DNA from 4 places in the Paenibacillus sp. AR247 genome. Region 2 is predicted to be linked to each of the others. Evidence: riboswitches for the same ligand, from Rfam matches in the RefSeq annotation. Region 2 holds a riboswitch; each other region holds the start of a gene.
The links. A riboswitch is a leader RNA that binds a small molecule or an ion and turns the genes downstream of it on or off. The one in region 2 is predicted to bind cyclic di-AMP.
Positions count from the first base shown of each region.

Region 1: linked by a shared signal. The riboswitch ahead of CPT76_RS18820 (C40 family peptidase) and the one ahead of CPT76_RS25670 (C40 family peptidase) in region 2 are both predicted to bind cyclic di-AMP.
Region 3: linked by a shared signal. The riboswitch ahead of CPT76_RS00965 (alpha/beta fold hydrolase) and the one ahead of CPT76_RS25670 (C40 family peptidase) in region 2 are both predicted to bind cyclic di-AMP.
Region 4: linked by a shared signal. The riboswitch ahead of CPT76_RS34045 (hypothetical protein) and the one ahead of CPT76_RS25670 (C40 family peptidase) in region 2 are both predicted to bind cyclic di-AMP.

Region 1 is NZ_PCZT01000009.1:2,200,179-2,204,472, reverse strand. It holds gene CPT76_RS38415 (multicopper oxidase domain-containing protein) at 1-168, shown strand, start outside; gene CPT76_RS18835 (class I SAM-dependent methyltransferase) at 315-812, shown strand; gene CPT76_RS18830 (hypothetical protein) at 818-1,138, shown strand; gene CPT76_RS18825 (stage II sporulation protein P) at 1,272-2,279, shown strand; cyclic di-AMP (ydaO/yuaA leader) riboswitch at 2,600-2,731, shown strand; gene CPT76_RS18820 (C40 family peptidase) at 2,736-3,206, shown strand; gene CPT76_RS18815 (multicopper oxidase family protein) at 3,277-4,294, opposite strand, start outside.
Region 2 is NZ_PCZT01000017.1:34,749-39,042, forward strand. It holds partial or broken gene CPT76_RS25655 (M1 family metallopeptidase) at 1-179, shown strand, start outside; gene CPT76_RS25660 (hypothetical protein) at 190-828, shown strand; cyclic di-AMP (ydaO/yuaA leader) riboswitch at 1,151-1,288, shown strand; gene CPT76_RS25665 (C40 family peptidase) at 1,293-1,760, shown strand; cyclic di-AMP (ydaO/yuaA leader) riboswitch at 2,138-2,277, shown strand; gene CPT76_RS25670 (C40 family peptidase) at 2,281-2,772, shown strand; gene CPT76_RS25675 (GNAT family N-acetyltransferase) at 2,994-3,482, shown strand; gene CPT76_RS25680 (c-type cytochrome) at 3,648-4,046, shown strand; gene CPT76_RS25685 (4a-hydroxytetrahydrobiopterin dehydratase) at 4,003-4,294, opposite strand, start outside.
Region 3 is NZ_PCZT01000002.1:124,860-129,153, forward strand. It holds gene CPT76_RS00955 (SDR family NAD(P)-dependent oxidoreductase) at 190-1,035, shown strand; gene CPT76_RS00960 (alpha/beta fold hydrolase) at 1,197-1,442, opposite strand; gene CPT76_RS00965 (alpha/beta fold hydrolase) at 1,535-1,990, opposite strand; cyclic di-AMP (ydaO/yuaA leader) riboswitch at 2,174-2,339, opposite strand; cyclic di-AMP (ydaO/yuaA leader) riboswitch at 2,427-2,614, opposite strand; gene CPT76_RS00970 (MATE family efflux transporter) at 3,504-4,294, opposite strand, start outside.
Region 4 is NZ_PCZT01000025.1:250,249-254,542, forward strand. It holds partial or broken gene CPT76_RS34030 (HAD-IC family P-type ATPase) at 1-129, opposite strand, end outside; gene kdpA (potassium-transporting ATPase subunit KdpA) at 146-1,825, opposite strand; gene kdpF (K(+)-transporting ATPase subunit F) at 1,895-1,972, opposite strand; gene CPT76_RS34045 (hypothetical protein) at 2,114-2,503, opposite strand; cyclic di-AMP (ydaO/yuaA leader) riboswitch at 2,641-2,813, opposite strand; cyclic di-AMP (ydaO/yuaA leader) riboswitch at 2,935-3,145, opposite strand; gene CPT76_RS34050 (glutathione peroxidase) at 3,456-3,950, shown strand; tRNA gene CPT76_RS34055 (tRNA-Leu) at 4,023-4,105, opposite strand.

The sequences.
Region 1 (4,294 bases), on a different contig from region 2:
GCTGATACTGTAAATGTTGGACCTGGGCAGCGTTATGACGTGTTATGGACAGCTCGTAAGCCAGGTAAATGGCTGATTCATTGTCATATTCCTCATCATACGACCAATGACAATGTGGAGATGCAAGGTGGTGGCGGCCTGATGATGATCTTGGATGTTACTGAATAGGAGAAAACTCAACCTCCAGGTGGAGGTTGAGTTTTCAACAATACATCCTCAGGTAGACGTCTCAATAATTGATTCTTATTAAAATGAACGTTAGGAACATTCATAAAACATTACATCTCATCTTCTATATTGGAGGGAACGATTCAATGAGCGAAATGTGGAGTTCAGATCAAGTCATTCAAGCATGGAGAAGCAGCTCGGGGGCTAGAGCAGAAATGATGGCGGAAGCTACACAATTGATGCTACAAGCTGCCGGCCTGAAACCGGGCCAAAAGGTCTTGGATATAGCTGCAGGGATGGGGGAGCAGTCATTTATGGCTGCACGTTTGGTCGGGTCGGAGGGTTCAGTCGTGGCCACAGATATTTCGGAAGGGATGCTGCAGATCGCTAGTACATTAGCTCAGGAGGAAGGAATAGCTAATCTCTCCACGTTCGTCATGGACGCTCAGCACCTAGATTTTCCGCCTCAAACCTTCGACGCAGCTATCTCAAGGCATGGACTTATGTTTATCCCCCGGCTGGATCAGGCATTAACCGGTATCTATCACGTATTAAGGGATGGGGCAGCCTTTGCTGCGCTCGTATGGTCTAATGCTGAAAATACCCGGTGCTTAGCCTTCCTATGCAAATATTGCAAGAGGTAACAGGGTTGGAATTGCCTATGGAGGAAACAAATAAGGTTTTTTCTCTATCAAATCCAGAAGAATTAAGTGATATATTTAAAGGTGCTGGGTTTAAAGATGTCGACATCCGCCCCGTTCGGCACCTTCAGCGGATTTCATCGATCAAGGAGCTGCTTCTACACCAAAAAGAAATGGCATCCGGCATGATGGGAAAGGGATTGGGAAGTATCGATGATGAAATACGATCTCGGTTGATATCGAAAATCAAGGAGGCCTTTGAACCCTATGAAGGAAAGCGAGGAATAGAAATTCCTGGAGAATCTCTTCTGGTTCATGGAACCAAATAAAGATCTTCCCGAAAGGAAGAATATCCTTCCTTTCGGATGGTTTCCCTTCTTTACTAATGTGTCGTTTGTTCTATTCTATGAAAATATGGAATAGAAATAGACTACACATAACAATATAGAAAGGGAGAACTACATGCCAAAACAAGCCACATTTAAAGGACTAGGGGTATTTACATTCCTAGCATCTTTCATAATCTCCTTAAAAGTCATCCCGTTGTATATGGATGTCCCCCCTTTACCCGTGAAAGAAGTACCTGAGCATCAGATGAAAATAAATGATCCGCTCATCGAAATGGATCCTCAGAAAAAAGCGGTTACGTCTTCCATAAAGAAAGCCCCTCCATCTAAAAGTGCGACAACACCCCAAGCGTTGAAACAAGCTAAAAGCAACCTGCCATCCGATACGAATCAGACCAATACACGATTAACTACAAAGAATCAAATTATTACTCCGGTAACGAAGAAATTGCCTCAGAAGAGTAATCCAGTGCATTCAGGTCCACCTCAAGTCCTTATTTACCATACGCACAACCGGGAATCTTGGCTGCCAGAACTTGAGGGGCAGAAGAACCCAAGTCAGGCGTTTGACGCTAAAGTCAATGTTACTTTATTAGGAAAAGATTTGGCTTCTAAGTTAACGGCAAAAGGAATGAATGTCATCCAATCCACCGAAGATTACGCCGGAGAAATTCAAAACTTTAATTACGCAAAATCGTATGTGTATTCTAAGGCTACACTCACTCAGGAGCTGTCTAACCATAAATCAATCGAATATGTATTTGATATCCATCGAGATTCAGAGTCCAGAAATCGTACAACGATCCAATTCAATAATGTTGATTATGCTCAATTATATTTTGTGGTCGGAAGGGATAACCCAAACTGGGAAAAAACAATGCAATTTGCCACGAGAATTCAAAATAAATTAAACAAAAAGATACCCGGAATCTCCAAAGGCATTTATCAAAAGGATCATTCGAGCGGCAACGGTAAATATAATCAATCCCTTGTCGAATCCAGTGCCTTGATAGAAATTGGCGGAGTGGAGAATATGCTTCGAGAAAATTATCGGACGATCTCCATCTTGGCTGATGTCATTCATGAAATTTGGCATGAAGATCATGGTTCGACTGTGTCCTGACGGTAAATACCTCTAACCGATCTGGCAATGCCAGATCGGTTTTTTTGTTTGGCGTCTATATCATTATTTGCCTTGGTTTTTCTGTTACTTGGATTAATTCTTTACAAAATTGTTATTTGTTCTTGCGTAAATGTTCCGTTACCAAGATAAGCACCTCGATATCGGGATATTGAAATCGACAAACTCCTACTCAGTTTCGTTGAAACTTCCATAAAATCCAACAAATATCTGTGAAAAAAGTTACGGTTAATGGGAATCTATCAATTAGGCATTGACAAAAAATCTAGTTATATACTACATTATGTAGGGTTACATTTTTTTAATCATTATTGCCGAATTTCTTGATACTGAAAACGGGGGAACCATTTTTGGGTGAAATATTCTCATTGAAGAATAGAGGGAACCTTCTACCGAACCCTTAGCTAACTCCGTAGGCATCGGAAGGAGAACTACATAGTGAAGAAAGTAATTTTGTCAATGTTAGGTGCGGCCATTGTTTTTTCAGCAAGTGCAACCAGTTCCTTTGCCAGTTCCGTTAAACTCGAAAGTGAGGTGGATAAGGTCGTAGGCACTCCTTATCAGTGGGGCGGCACATCAGTGGCTGGTTTTGACTGTTCCGGTTTTATTTTATACATATTCGATAAATTCAATTTAGATTTACCCCGCACATCTAAAACACAGGCTCAAGCCGGAACTCCAGTAGATCGTGAAAACCTTAGAGCAGGAGACCTGGTATTCTTTAATACGGACGGTACGGGAATTTCTCACGCGGGTATTTATATCGGCAATAATGAGTTTGCACACTCTTCAAGCAGTAAAGGCGTTACGATTAGCAAATTATCGGATTCATATTATAAAAATCGGTATGTTACAGCACGCCGCGTCGTGAGTCAACAAAGTTACCTGAAAATGATCAGCGAAATTTGATCTAGTCGGGATAAGCCACCTAAATCAAAAATGAAAGCACCGGCTGAAGTCAGTCGGTGCGTTTTGTTGTTTATTCAGGGACGTTGTTCACAGTGGGATCAGGCGTATAATTATTTTGATAATCATCATACATCACATCAGTTACCATTCCAGCGGACGCGTGGTGTAAATCGTGGCAGTGGAACATCCATTCACCGGGGTTGTCAGCTTCAAAGGCAACTTCATACGTTTCGCCAGGTTTGACGTTCAGCGTGTCCTTCATGATCGGAGATCCTTGAACGGGCTTGCCATTCTTGCTCAAGACTTGGAAGAAATGGCCGTGTAGGTGCATCGGGCCTCTTTTTACTTTGATTGTATCCGTCTCCGGAAAAATCTTTCCATTGATCGTGTAAACCATTTCTCCATTTCTCATCTCGGTATTTAGATACATTGTCACGTCTTCATCAAAGGTTTGATCCAAAGAAAATGCGGATGCAGACATGGTTCCGTACTTCTCCAGATCAAAATCGGGAAGTTCTTCGGAGGCATTGGAAGGGTCGGGCTTCGAATTGGAACCTTCGTATTGAATAATGGCTCTCATATTTTGTGCTCGATTATCCTTAGCATGTTCTTCAAGCAACCAGGTTCCGGGATGATCTGCGGTAAATTCAATATCATATCGTTCTCCGGGAGCAATCGAGACGAATTGATCCTTGATCACAGCTGGGTCATTCACGGGCTGCCCGTCGGATGCAACAACCTTAAAGGAATGACCGTGTAAATGCATCCGGTGAGTGATGTAGCCGGCGTTAATCAACCGAAGTTTTACTTTTTCACCCTCTTTAACGGTAAGCTTATCGATCGCATCACCTGTTTTTCCATTGATCGTATAAAGGTCATACATACTCATATCATGTCCTGCCATATTCATCCCACCGTTATCCATGTTCATATCTCCAGAACTCATCCATTCATCGAGCACAAGGGTGTAATCGCGGTCAGCTGTATCTTGGGGGTCTTCGACAATAAGAGAACCATACAAGCCTTTGTCCACTTGATTCACACTGTCTTGATGTGAATGGTACCAATAAGTTCCCGGTATGGTGGCT
Region 2 (4,294 bases):
AGCTGACATACAGCTCCCCGCTGGCCTGGGCCATGATCGATCCCGGCTATACGATCGTGCTGGAAAACAAACATGTGAACAACTACCTGAAGGCGGACATGGATCATAAAGTGCTCCTCCGCTGGAACGTAAGCATTACCAAGCTGATTGAAACCCTGCTTGGAAGTCTGTCCTGGTGAGGTGAGAGCAGTGAAATCCTATATTGTTAACGGTTGGAAAAGCGTCAAAGACCAATTTTATGTCATGATCATCATGTTCCTGTACCAGCTGCTCTGGGGCTACTTCCTGTACCGTCTGATCGATTCGGCGGTCGTGCCGCTGCTGATGCGGTATCCCGATCCCCCGCCGACCGAACTCAGCCAAGTCCTCTATTATGTGGAGGGACAAATGAGCTTAACCCAAAGCAGCACCGTGCATACCTACCTGTGGGTTCTGTTGGGGATGGTCGCCCTCCGCATGCTGCTGACCCCTTTTATCCACGCGGGCATCTTCTATGGCCTGCACCGGGAGCATCAGGGGGAACGCGGACTGTTTTTCTTCCAGGGCATGAAGCTGCACGGCAAAACGGTGTTTCTTTTTCACCTGATCGAATGGGTGCTTATCGCCGCTCCGTTATACTGGATGATCCCGAAGATGTATCCAATCCTGCTCAGCGCGATCCAAAACCATGCCCAGCTGCTTCACTGCATCCCGTACATTGCAGTCTGGCTTCTGTACTGCTACATCGTCCATCAGATGATTCTGTTCATGCAGTTTGGCAAAACCGGTGGAACCAGCATGTTCTCCTCGCTCTGGATCTGCCTGCGAAGCGCGCTCCTCCCAATATGATTTGTGGCATCAGCAAATGAACCGTACGAAAAAAAATATTTCGGAATAGTTAAAATTTTGTCATCACTTTAATCCGCTGATAAAAGAAGAACCCCGTCTCTTTCTGTTGAAAAGAGGCGGGGTTTTTGTTGTAAAATGATTGTTAACCATTTGCCAAAGTATAAATCCTCTGTTAAAATAATCCGAGTACGAACTTAGTAACAACTTTGTAATCTTTGCTGTAACGATTTTGACTTTGCTGTAACTGATTTCATCATTTGTCCGTTCATTTGATTGGTATGTACGATTATAGGTAACTTGTCAGCATGTCCATTTCCGGTGCAATCATCACGAGCCGAATTCCCGGGCACCAGGAAGCGGGGGATCCAATTTTGGGTGAATTGATCTCGCTACAGAGGGATCATAGGGGACCTTCTACCGAATCCTTAAGCTAACCTCGCAGGCATTGGAAGGGGTTTATTTTTTTGAAGAAGAAGTTGGCAGCCGCAGCGCTGGGCCTTACACTTGCGTTCTCCATGGGCACCGGCAGCGTATTTGCGGATTCATCTCTGAATCACATCGTTAACAACACGATCGGCGTTTCTTACAAAACCGGCGGAACAACTACGAACGGCTTCGATTGCTCCGGTTTTACCCGTTACGTGTACCAAAAGCTGGGGTTAACCCTCCCGCGTGTATCGGCTGCGCAATATAAAACAGGTACCGCTGTTTCCAAAAGCCAGCTGAGAGCAGGAGACCTTGTTTTCTTTAACACCCTAGGCGCAGGCGTTTCCCATGTCGGCATTTACATCGGCAACGGAAAATTCGCGCACGCGTCCTCTTCGAAAGGCGTTACCATTAGCAAACTGAGCCAAAGCTACTACGCCAACCGCTACGTTGGCGCCAAACGGGTCATGAGTACGGCCAAATACCAAGCTGCGGTTTACAATTGATTATCTCTCGAAAACAATGCATATCCAGAACAACCCGCGCCGCTGATTTTTGCCGAAATCGCCCCGCGGGTTTGTTGTTACTTATTAGACGTACGAACCACCGAAAAGGTAACAGCATTTCAAAAAAATTTTTTAAACGAGTAAGTCCACGATTTTCTCCTGTTTTTTCCACCCTTGTCATTTCTTTTACCCACTCGTCCAACAAATAAACATCATTTCCTATAATTTTTCCTACAAATCTTCTTTTTCTGTTAGAAACAATTGCCAAAGTCCGATTCCTTTGTTACAATAGTCCCAGCGATAGTAACAACTTTGTAATCTTTACCTGACACAAAGTTGCGAACGAATAAGAAGTAACAGGGAATTATACATAGTGTAAAAAGTTCATGCCGAATTTCCTCACACTAAGGAAAGCGGGGGAACCAGTTATGGGTGAATTGATCTTGCTTCAGAGGGATCATAGGGGGCCTTCTACCGAATCCTTAAGCTAACCTCGCAGGCGCCGGAAGGGGTATTTTACTTGAAGAAGAAACTTGCAGCAGCAGTCATAAGTTTCGCCATCGTGCTCACGGTCGGCACAGGAAGCGCTTTCGCGGATTCCAAGATGGATAAAGTGATCGACAGTGCGATCGGAACCAAGTACAGAACGGGCGGAACCACAACAAGCGGATTTGACTGCTCGGGATTTACAATGTACGTATTTGATCAATTGGGCATCGATCTGCCCCATCAGTCTGGATCCCAGTTCAGCATGGGTTCGGCCGTATCCCGCAGTGATCTGAGAGCAGGCGACTTGGTATTCTTTAATACATCGGGAGCCGGAGTATCCCATGTCGGAATTTACGTCGGCGACGGAAAATTCGCACATGCCTCCACTTCTCGCGGTGTGATCATCAGCTCTCTGAGCGACAGCTACTACGTCAACCGCTACGTTGGCGCCAAACGAATCATGAGTACGGATAAATACAAAACCGCCGCCGTCGATTCCGAGGACGTAGATGACGTCCAGTAATGCAGGTAAAGCAAGGGTACGAGATCCCGTAGAATGAGATTTTTGCCGAAATCTCCTTTTGCGGGATTTTTTGCGGACAGAAATGGGTAACCCTTCCATTCCCGCCCGCTACTCCTCATTTACCCCTATATTCCGGAATTAAACAGATATCTGCGGCAATCCGGAATATTTTTTCTCTAATGTTCAAATCCTACAGGGAGGTCTGGAAGGGAGATCTGCACATGAACCTCCAACATGAGAGCTTCATGATCGTTCCCATGACCCGGGAGCATGCTGAGACCGTCTGCGGTTGGGCGTACGAACCTCCATACGATTTATACGGCTGGCTGCCGTGGGATCAGATGGAGGCGCTTGGCGTCGAATTTGGTGATCCTGAGGTGAGGCAAAGCCAGTATGTGTCCGTCCTGGATGCTGAACATACCTTGTGCGGGTTCGCGCAGTTCTTTCCCTTGGCAGGCGTGACCCGGCTTGGTGTTGGCATGCGGCCTGATTTATGCGGCCAGGGGCTGGGTAAGAGCTTTATGCAGGCTGTGGTCGGCGCAGCCCGGGAAAAACGGCCTGGGGACGAAATCGACCTTGAAGTGCACACATGGAATAAGCGGGCCATCCGGGCTTACGGGAAGTCGGGGTTTGTTATCGCTGATACCTACCCCAAGCTGACCCCTGAAGGTGAACAGCTGTTTCACTGTATGGTCTATGAAGGGATCTAACTTTGAAAATTCCATCATCATAAAAATGGTACAAATTTGTGTATTTTTGGTGGCCCCAAGTTTGGATTCGTTTGCTTTTTTGACACAAACTATTTGATGTGATGGCTTGTTCCGTTATAATGAAGGAATGAAGAATGACAGTTTACATAGAAAGGACGAAAACGGATGCAAAAATGGATCATGAGCGGTGTATTAACGATCGCAGTGGTTATGGCAATTGTGCTCATGTTTACGCTTCCAGGCAAAGAGCAGGTGGCGGAAGAAGAGAAGCCGACCATGCCGGAAGTTACGATGGACGCCGCAGCGGCCGAATCTACGATTAAAGCACAGGGCTGCATTAGCTGTCACGGGGATCAGCTTCAGGGTGCCGTAGGCCCGAACCTTCAAAAGATCGGAAGCCAACTGTCCGCTGAAGAGATTTACACCATTATCACTAAAGGTAAAGGCGGCATGCCATCCTTTAAAGACAAGTTGAAAGCTGAAGAGATCGAGCGTGTTTTTATTTGCTGCATTATTCTCGTTACCTTTTTTCGCCGGAACGCATTTTTTCAAACAGTTCGTTAAATTGGTGAGCCTCCTTGACATCCAGGGACGTAATCCCGCCTTCATCCCATGAAGTCAAACGCAGCGTCACATTTTTATAATCAATCGTAATAAAGGGGTGGTGGCCAAAAGCCTCTGAAATGGCCGCAACCTCATCCACAAAGGAAATGCCCTTCATGAAATTGGAGAAAACGTATTTGCGCACGATCCAGCGGCCCTCTTCAAGCTCCCAGCCTTCCAGCTTAGACAAATGCGTTTCTACTTCTTCT
Region 3 (4,294 bases), on a different contig from region 2:
GGCTGCACACCGCAGCTCAGATTCCCATAACGTATTTTATCGATATAGCCGCAAATAACAAATTAGCAATATGCCTAACTTTCAAGCTTGCCTTTTCATTTATTCTAAAAATCAATCGTTCATCCTCAAATACGACAGTTAATGACGCATTACTTTAGTATGGTGAAATAAATAACTGCGAAGGAGTAGATGAACTTGAAGAGACTCGCTGGGAAAATCGCTCTTGTAACCGGAGGAAGCCGGGGAGCAGGACGAGGGATTGCCGTTGAACTTGGGAAAGCCGGAGCAGTCGTTTATGTGTCCGGAAGAAGTTTACGAGGTACGACTACACACGGTTTTCCAGGCAGTATCGATGAAACTGTGGAGGAGATTCGAAGTCATGGAGGAGAGGCGTACGCATGTCGTTGCGATCATACCCGTGATGAGGATACACAAGCTTTGATCGAGAGAATCCGACAGGAACAAGGACGGCTCCATATCCTAGTGAATAACGTCTGGGGACTGCATGACTTGGAAGTGAATTTACAATCCAAACCATTCTGGGAATATCCGCTGAACATGTGGGATGCGATGTTTCAGAATGGAGTACGCCCACAAATAGCGACAAACCATTATGCGATTCCGCTTATGCTGGAAGCTGATTCTGGATTGATCGTACATACCACATTTCAGGATCAGGATAAGTATTTAGGAACTTTCTATTACGACCTCGCCAAGAATACCATTAACCGCTCAGTGCTCGGATTAGCTCATGATCTCAAAAGCACTGAAATAACCGTGGTAGCGGTCTCCCCTGGCTGGATGAGAACAGAACTGGTATTAAGGAACTTCGGTACAGATGAAGCTCATTGGAAGGAGGTTGATGCTCTGAAACACACGGAGTCGCCGTATTACGTAGGGCGAGCGGTGTCAGCCCTAGCTGGGGATGATGAAGTGAAACTGAAAAACGGACTGGTACTACAGGCTGGTGATCTTGCCCAGGAATACGGGTTCACCGATATTGATGGACGGTTCATCCCTCCCTTTTTAATATAATCAGTCTCATTGAAAAAACGAATACTCGCTAGAGCTCAGTTAACCGCCTTCTTATCGGGCGGTTAACTTGCTGCCTAATACAGCGAGTAGATCGTTTGGTTAGGGCCAGTGCGATTCAAGATGCGATTTTCTTCCCACGAGGCAAATCCCATGAACGCGGGCTATCCTCCATAGGCTTCCCGGGTCCGGTAGATATGCTGGTCCATCAAAAAGTCCAGCAGCATGCGGTTGAATGCATGGGGCTGGCATAAATGGGTCGGGTACATCGCATCCTCGATCGTCGCCAGCTGCACATGCCGGAACAGGGTGGCCGCCCGCTGCATTTGCTTGACGAACCACTCGCTTTGACTGCCTGCGACGCACAGTACAGGCATTGGCAGCCGCGCCAAATTGGCGGGCATCTCCATACCGCAACAGCTCCATGCGCTGCTTGATCGACTCTGTCGGCCGCTTGTGGTACAGCTCCTTGCGCAGGAGTTATACGTCACCCGCAGCGACCTTAGGAAAACTCCGCAGGCAAATAATAAGACAGCCAGCTGCACGCCTCGCAAATATTCAGCAAATGGTTCTTTTTCCCGAAGCATCCGGCGAAGTAGCTGTCTACGAGTACCAGGGCGCTGACCCGGTCCGGATGAAGGGCGGCAAACGTCTGGGCGAGTGCGCTTCCGCTGGAACAGCCGACAAGCGTCGCCTGCGAAATATGCAGCTTATTGAGCAGCTCGCACAGATCGCTGCATTGGGTTTCCATAATGTGCCCGACCTCCACGTCAAGCTTCCCCGAATTGCCGTAACCGCGGAGGTCCAGCACGATTACCTTCGCCCGCTTGCTGAAATATTCGACCTGGGGCTCAAACATATGATGGGACGACAAATGCCCATGAATGAACACGATGGGCGTGCCGCTGCCGTGAATTTCATAATATAACGTGGTTCCGTTTACTTGTATCTGGGGCACTTCATGTTCTCCTCTCTCCCACATAACCTGTTTTCTCTATTTGTACAAAATCGCGGGCGCCGCCCGCTTGGGAATCAATGCTTCTCCTTTTTTAAACAACAAAAAAGAAGCACCGGAAAGAGGACACTCTTCCATGCTTCCAAATCCAAGGCTGAATAAGCCTTGCCATCTGCATGAATAACAGCTGCCTCTCTTAACACGCTTGCGTGGTTAGCTGACGGATTCGGGCCAAAGAGTAGCCCTACTCTACACTTTCGAGATTCACCCCATATGGCCGCAGCGGATGCTGCAGACACGACCGGTTCCCCCGCTCTCCGCCATTCCGGCGGAAATTCAGCGAATAGACATATTCCATGTACACGCTTCATCCTTCAAAATGAGCACACAGAAAAACACAGAGCAGATACCCTGTGTTTACGCTTCAAATCACAGTTTCTTCCGCTCTCAACTACGCTTACGAGGTTAGCTGACGGATTCGGGCCGTGAGAGTAGCCCTACGGAAACAGGCGTTATCCTGCCTCCGATTCACCCCTGCAAGCCGCAAGCCCCAGCATAAAGCTCCGTGGGACGAGGACTGCGATTGGTTCCCCCGCTTTTCATCGGAAAATTCAGCGTTCATCAAGTCGCAAATCTTACTCTATTGGATGATGAAATGAATATACGCCTGGGACGGCGAACTGTAAAGCAGGGAAACGATACGATTCCCTGCTTTATTTGGGGATCTGATGGGAAAACGGGTCCTAATCCGTAGGAATCATTGTTTTACGGCCTTTCCTACCGCTTTCCTTAGCTTTGCTGGATAACTGAAGGCGGGAAACCATTCAAATGGCTGAACCCGCCCATTGGACCGGAAAATAATGCCGGAATAGGGCTGAAGCCGCTAGGCTGAAAAAAAGCGGCTTTTTGCCGGAATTTTGGACTTTGCGGTGGAAAGATGCTGGTTTTGATCCGAAAAAATCCGCCGCGCCTTCTTGCCAAGAGAACTCCCTTGGACGTATGATGCGGATAGTTTACCAATCGGACACATGTATGGAACCCTACTGGCCGTGACGATCCGGAACAAGACGGCAGGGAGTATCCATGAAATCACGGTCAAGGAGGATGTCACGATGAACCGGGCTTTGATCTCCACCATCGAACTGTTTGAAATCGATCTTCCAAGGTACCAGCACCACAGCCTGGGCTGGCTGGAAAACTGCCGGATCGGCATTGTAAAGCTGCCTTACTCGGGAGAGGAAGGGCTTGCCGAGGGCCTGCTGTGCTCAGGCAAGCAAGCCTTCGACCTGGTACGGTGGGGCTGCTGCCTGCGTTATATTTGCGGCCTGACGCTGGAAGAGGCCATCACCGCGACGGCCATGCACATTCTGAAGCAGCCGGACCACAATCAATACCCGCTCGCGCTGATGGCGCTGCTTGATGTCAGATCACGCCTGGAGCAGCATACCGCGCGCACAACAGCCGAACACATGGGAAGATCCCTTGATGCCGGCCTTCTCGAGCTGAATCGTACGGCTTACGCCAAAGGAGCCGCAGCATCGTTGCGGATCGGGGGAGGAACGTCGCTTGCGATCTCCGGCCTGACGGCTGACCTTGATACGGAAGTCCAGGCGAACGCTCCCGTCAACCGCCTCCCGCTGCTCGGCCCGGAGTTCCCGACGGATACCCGCGCCTTGATCCGCCGCTCCTCGGCATATCTGTCCCTGTTCGGCGCCAGCACAAAGAACCGCCACCCCGGATAATCCCCGAGTGGCGGTTTTTTTGTGCTGCCTGCGCGGGCGGCTCGCTGCCAGGCCTTGCTCCTCCAGCGGACCCAGAGCAGGATGCCCCGCAGCCATTCGTCGGCGATAAACGCTGCCCAGATACCGTACAGGCCGTATCCCCAATGGATGCCGAGCAGGTACGTCAGCGGCACGCTGAAGAGCCAGGTCACCGTGATGGACACGATCATGGCGGACCGGGCGTCGCCGGCGGCCTGCAGCGACCGTTCCAGGATGACGTTGAAGTTGCGCCCCGGCTCCAGCAGAAAGCTCAGCAGCAGCAGGGCCGCTCCCATCGCGATAATGTCCGGGTCGGTCGTGAACAGCTTCATCAGCGGCTGCCGGAACAGCGTCAGCACGGCGACGGCCGCCAGCGTGATCAGCTCGCTCCGGATCAAATTCCGGATCACCTGCTTGTAGGCCTCTTCCCTCTGGCCTGCGCCGACCAGCTGCCCGACGATGATCTGCCCGCCCCGGCCCAGCGAGACGGCCAGAATCATGACGAAGAACATGATGTTCTGCGTGTAAATTTTCGTTGCCAGCACGC
Region 4 (4,294 bases), on a different contig from region 2:
GGTGCCGACCTCCACAACGAACATGACCGGATTTTTCATCATTACGGCCGGGTTCAGTTTCATAAAGCTGTCTTTCAGCGCCTGTTTGGCAATGCCGCCAGACAGCATGCTTTTGCGTTGTCCGCTCATGACTTGCTCCACCTCTTTAGTTAAGTGTTAAAAATTCGGCGACCGGCCCCAAAACGAGAACCGGAAGGAACGTCAGCGCCCCGATCAGCAGCACGGTTCCGGTCAAAATGCCGGCGAACAGCTTGTTGTCGGTCCGGAAGGTGCCCTGAGTCTCGGCGACCTTCTGCTTCACCGCCAGCGAACCTGCAACGGCGAGCAGCGCGATAATCGAAATATATCGCCCGAGGAGCATCACCAGACCGGTGCTGACGTTCCAGAATACGGTATTGTCCGCCAATCCCTCGAACCCGGAGCCGTTATTCGCCGCCGAGGAGGTGAACTCATAGAGCGACTGGCTCAAGCTGTGATACGAAGGATTGGAGAAGGTGTCGGTTCCCAGGTGCGTCATAAACGAAATCGCCGTCGGCGCAAGAATAATGAAGGGATGCATCAGAATCGCCACCGCGATCAGCTTCATCTCCCGGGCTTCGATCTTCCGCCCCAGAAATTCCGGCGTCCGGCCAACCATCAGGCCGCAGATAAATACGCCAAGGATCGCATACATGATCATATTGACGAAACCGACCCCCTTGCCGCCGAACACGACGTTCAGCATCATTTCGGCCAGAGGCGCAAGTCCCCCCAGAGGCGTCAGCGTATCATGCATGTTGTTGACCGACCCCGTCGTTGCGGCGGTGGTGACCGTCGTGAACAACGCGGACTGCGCGATACCAAAGCGCACCTCCTTGCCTTCCATGCTGCCGGCCGAGCTGTTGATTCCCAATTGGTTGATCAGCGGGTTGCCGGCTTTTTCCGCGAAATACGTCAGGCACAGGAACGCTACGAACAGCGTCATCATGACGCTGAAAATCATCCAGCCCTGCTTCTTGTTCCGGGCGAACCGTCCGAACGTGTAAGGCAGCGACGCTGAAATCGTCCACATGCTGAGAATTTCGATCACGTTGGTCAGCGGGCTCGGGTTCTCGAACGGATGGGCCGAGTTGACGCCGAAGAAACCTCCCCCGTTCGTTCCGAGGTGCTTGATCGATTCCAGCGAGGCTACAGGACCCAGCGGAATCTGCTGCACGCCGCCTCCCAGCGTTTGCACGGCCCGCATCGGCTCCAGCGTCTGCGGCACTTTGAGCCCGACCAGCACCAGGGTCACGATGAGGGCGAGCGGCACGAACAGGCGGACATGCGCCTTGATAAAGTCCTCGAAGAAGTTCCCGAGCCCCTCACCCCTGCGGGTGATGCCGCGCATAAAAGCAATCGCGATAGCCAGGCCCGAGGCTGCCGAGGTAAACATCATCATCGTGATGACGATCATTTGGCCAAAATAAGACATGCCGCTCTCTCCACTGTAATGCTGGAGGTTCGTGTTCGTCATAAAGCTGATGACCGTGTTGAAGGACAGGCTCGCCTCCATATTGCCGATGCCGCTCGGGTTGCCCGGCAGGGCGCCCATCGTTCGGAGCAATATATAGCTGATCGCTACCAGAAAGATATTTGTTGCGATCATGCTGAGGGCGTACTTTTTCCAATTCATGCTGCCCAGCTGCTTCAGCCCGATGATCCGGTATAGAACTCTTTCCACGCCGCCAAAGATCCGGTCCGTCCGATTCGGTTCATTGGAGAACATATGATATACGTAAGTGCCTACCGGCTTCACGAGCAGCAGGAGCACAAAAATCACGATACAAATTTGCAAAATATCCAAGGTTGGCTTCCCCCTCTTACGAGCATGTTCTGCTTTGGCCCCTTGAGGCTTACAGATTTAAAATACCGGTCAAAATTTTTCCGGATGGATCAAGGCGTAAACCAAATAGATAAAGACAAGCACGGCGAATGCTCCAACGACAATCATTGGTCTTTGCCCCCTTCTTCCACCACTCGGCCGCACCAATGAAGAAATAACAAGAACACGCCATAAGTGGCAGCGAGTGCAAGTATCATATATACATCCATCATCGTTTCCGGTCTCTCCTTTACATGGTTAGAATCATCTTTATTTTAGTAAAAATCCGACTTCGCCGTTTAAGGTATAAATGATGTGATCTGCACCAAGCCCCCGGTAAATGCCGGGTGAGCTGCCCCTCTGCGTAATGACATATACCGGTTCCGACGTCCAGGGACGGCAGATTTGCAAATAGCGGCAGGTCAGGTTGAGGCTGCTTTCAAACAGAAAGATTTTGCCGACCTCTATTTCGGGAACCACCCAATCCTCCGCGTGATTCGTATTCAGCCGGATGATCCGCTGCACCCCCATTTTTCTCAAGAGGCGTTCCTCCCGGGCACTGTTGGTCAGAACGGCAAAGGGCCTCTTCCAATACATCAGCAGCTTGATAAAATTGCGTCCCGCCTCGTTCGGCGCGGTCACAATGACGACGTTGTCCATTTCAAAGGCTCCTCCTGTGCGGCAGCCGCGAATACGCAAAAGAAGCCGCAGGGAAAGAAGGACCTTTCCCGCGGCTTCTTGAATGTGGACGAATATAAATAGGATCGTCCTATATTCAACATGCGCACGACAAGTGCTGCCTCTCCCGTTACGCTGACGAGGTTAGCTGTCGGATTCGGGCGTGAGAGTCGCCCTACCTTCCGGTACTTATCGTACCGGAAAGATTCACCCCGGCGGCTTCCGTTCCAGGCGGCCGCTGTGGTTCCCCCGCTCCCGGCCGTTTCCGGCCGAAATTAAGCGTTATTGATAAGTGTATTTGATTGTGATGAATGCTCTCTTTTGTTCCAGTAAGCTAAAAAAGGGTAAAAAAACACAGAGGCCAGCTGATCCCCCTGTGATCCGAAGGTTTATTCGGGTCGCAAGTTTCATCATTCCTCTCTCAAACGGCGCTTACGAGGTTAGCTGACGGATTCGAGCGGTGAGAGTCGCTCTACCCGGCCGGATCCATGGCATCCGTAGCCGGGATTCACCCCTGCGGCTGGCTGCAGCCCCCCGACTCTCACACCGGTTCGCTGCTCCATGGCACGCGTTTGGTTCCCCCGATTTCCGCGCTTTTTTGCGGAAACTCAGCGATTAGTAATGGAAACTGTATTGAATACGCTCTGAATCATACACCCGCTCCTTCCAAGCTGTAAAGGCAGTCTAAAAATCATGAACCGCGAATTTTGGAACATTCAGGACCTTATTAGCGCTTACATTTTGGCTTTTTGACTTCTACCTCTTCCATGCTCCCGATTTGGCGCATTTATGAAAACCAGGTCATTCAGGGACACTGGCTCGCAGGAATATCCGCATTGACATTACAGTTCAATCGTTTAAAATTAAATTGTGCGCTTGGTAAATGCTTCGGCTGGATGATGATTCATAGCAGCACAAAAGGAGGAGGATGGCAGTGAGCGTCTACGATTTTCAAGTGAACACGCTGCGCGGCAAAGAGGTATCGTTAAAGGAATATGAAGGTGACGTGCTGCTGATCGTGAACACGGCCAGCAAATGCGGATTTACGCCGCAGTTTCGCGGGCTGCAGGAGCTGTACGACGAGTTCCGCGACCATCATTTTCAAATTCTCGGTTTTCCGAGCAACCAGTTTGCCAATCAGGAGCCAGGTACCAGCGAGGAGATCGGCGAATTCTGCCAGATGAATTACGGGGTCACGTTCCCGATGTTTGAGAAGATCGACGTCAAGGGCAGCAACGCCCATCCACTGTTTCAATACCTGACCAGGGAAGCGCCAGGTGTGCTCGGATCAAAAGCGGTCAAGTGGAACTTTACCAAGTTCCTGGTCGATTCCAAGGGCAGGGTCATCAAGCGTTACGCGCCCAAAACGACACCCGACAAAATCGAAAACGACATCCGCAAGCTGCTTGCATCCGGAAAAAGCGAATAGTGACACAACATGCCACAAAGCAAAAAAGCTTCCCTGGATTTCTCCAAGGAAGCTTCTTTCTGTGTTCATAGATGCGGTAGAGAGGACTCGAACCTCCACGGGCGTACGCCCACTACCCCCTCAAGATAGCGTGTCTGCCATTCCACCACTACCGCATATCCAAAGTTCATTTAGCGAACTTTTTATTATACACAAAATCATCCGAATTGTAAAGGGAAATGAATTAGAACATCATTTGTGTAATATTATATAACATTAAAACCACCTAATACAGTGAATAAGTCGCTCTAACATTGACAAATCATTATATTTATGTAATATTAACTTACAAATAATAGTGTTCG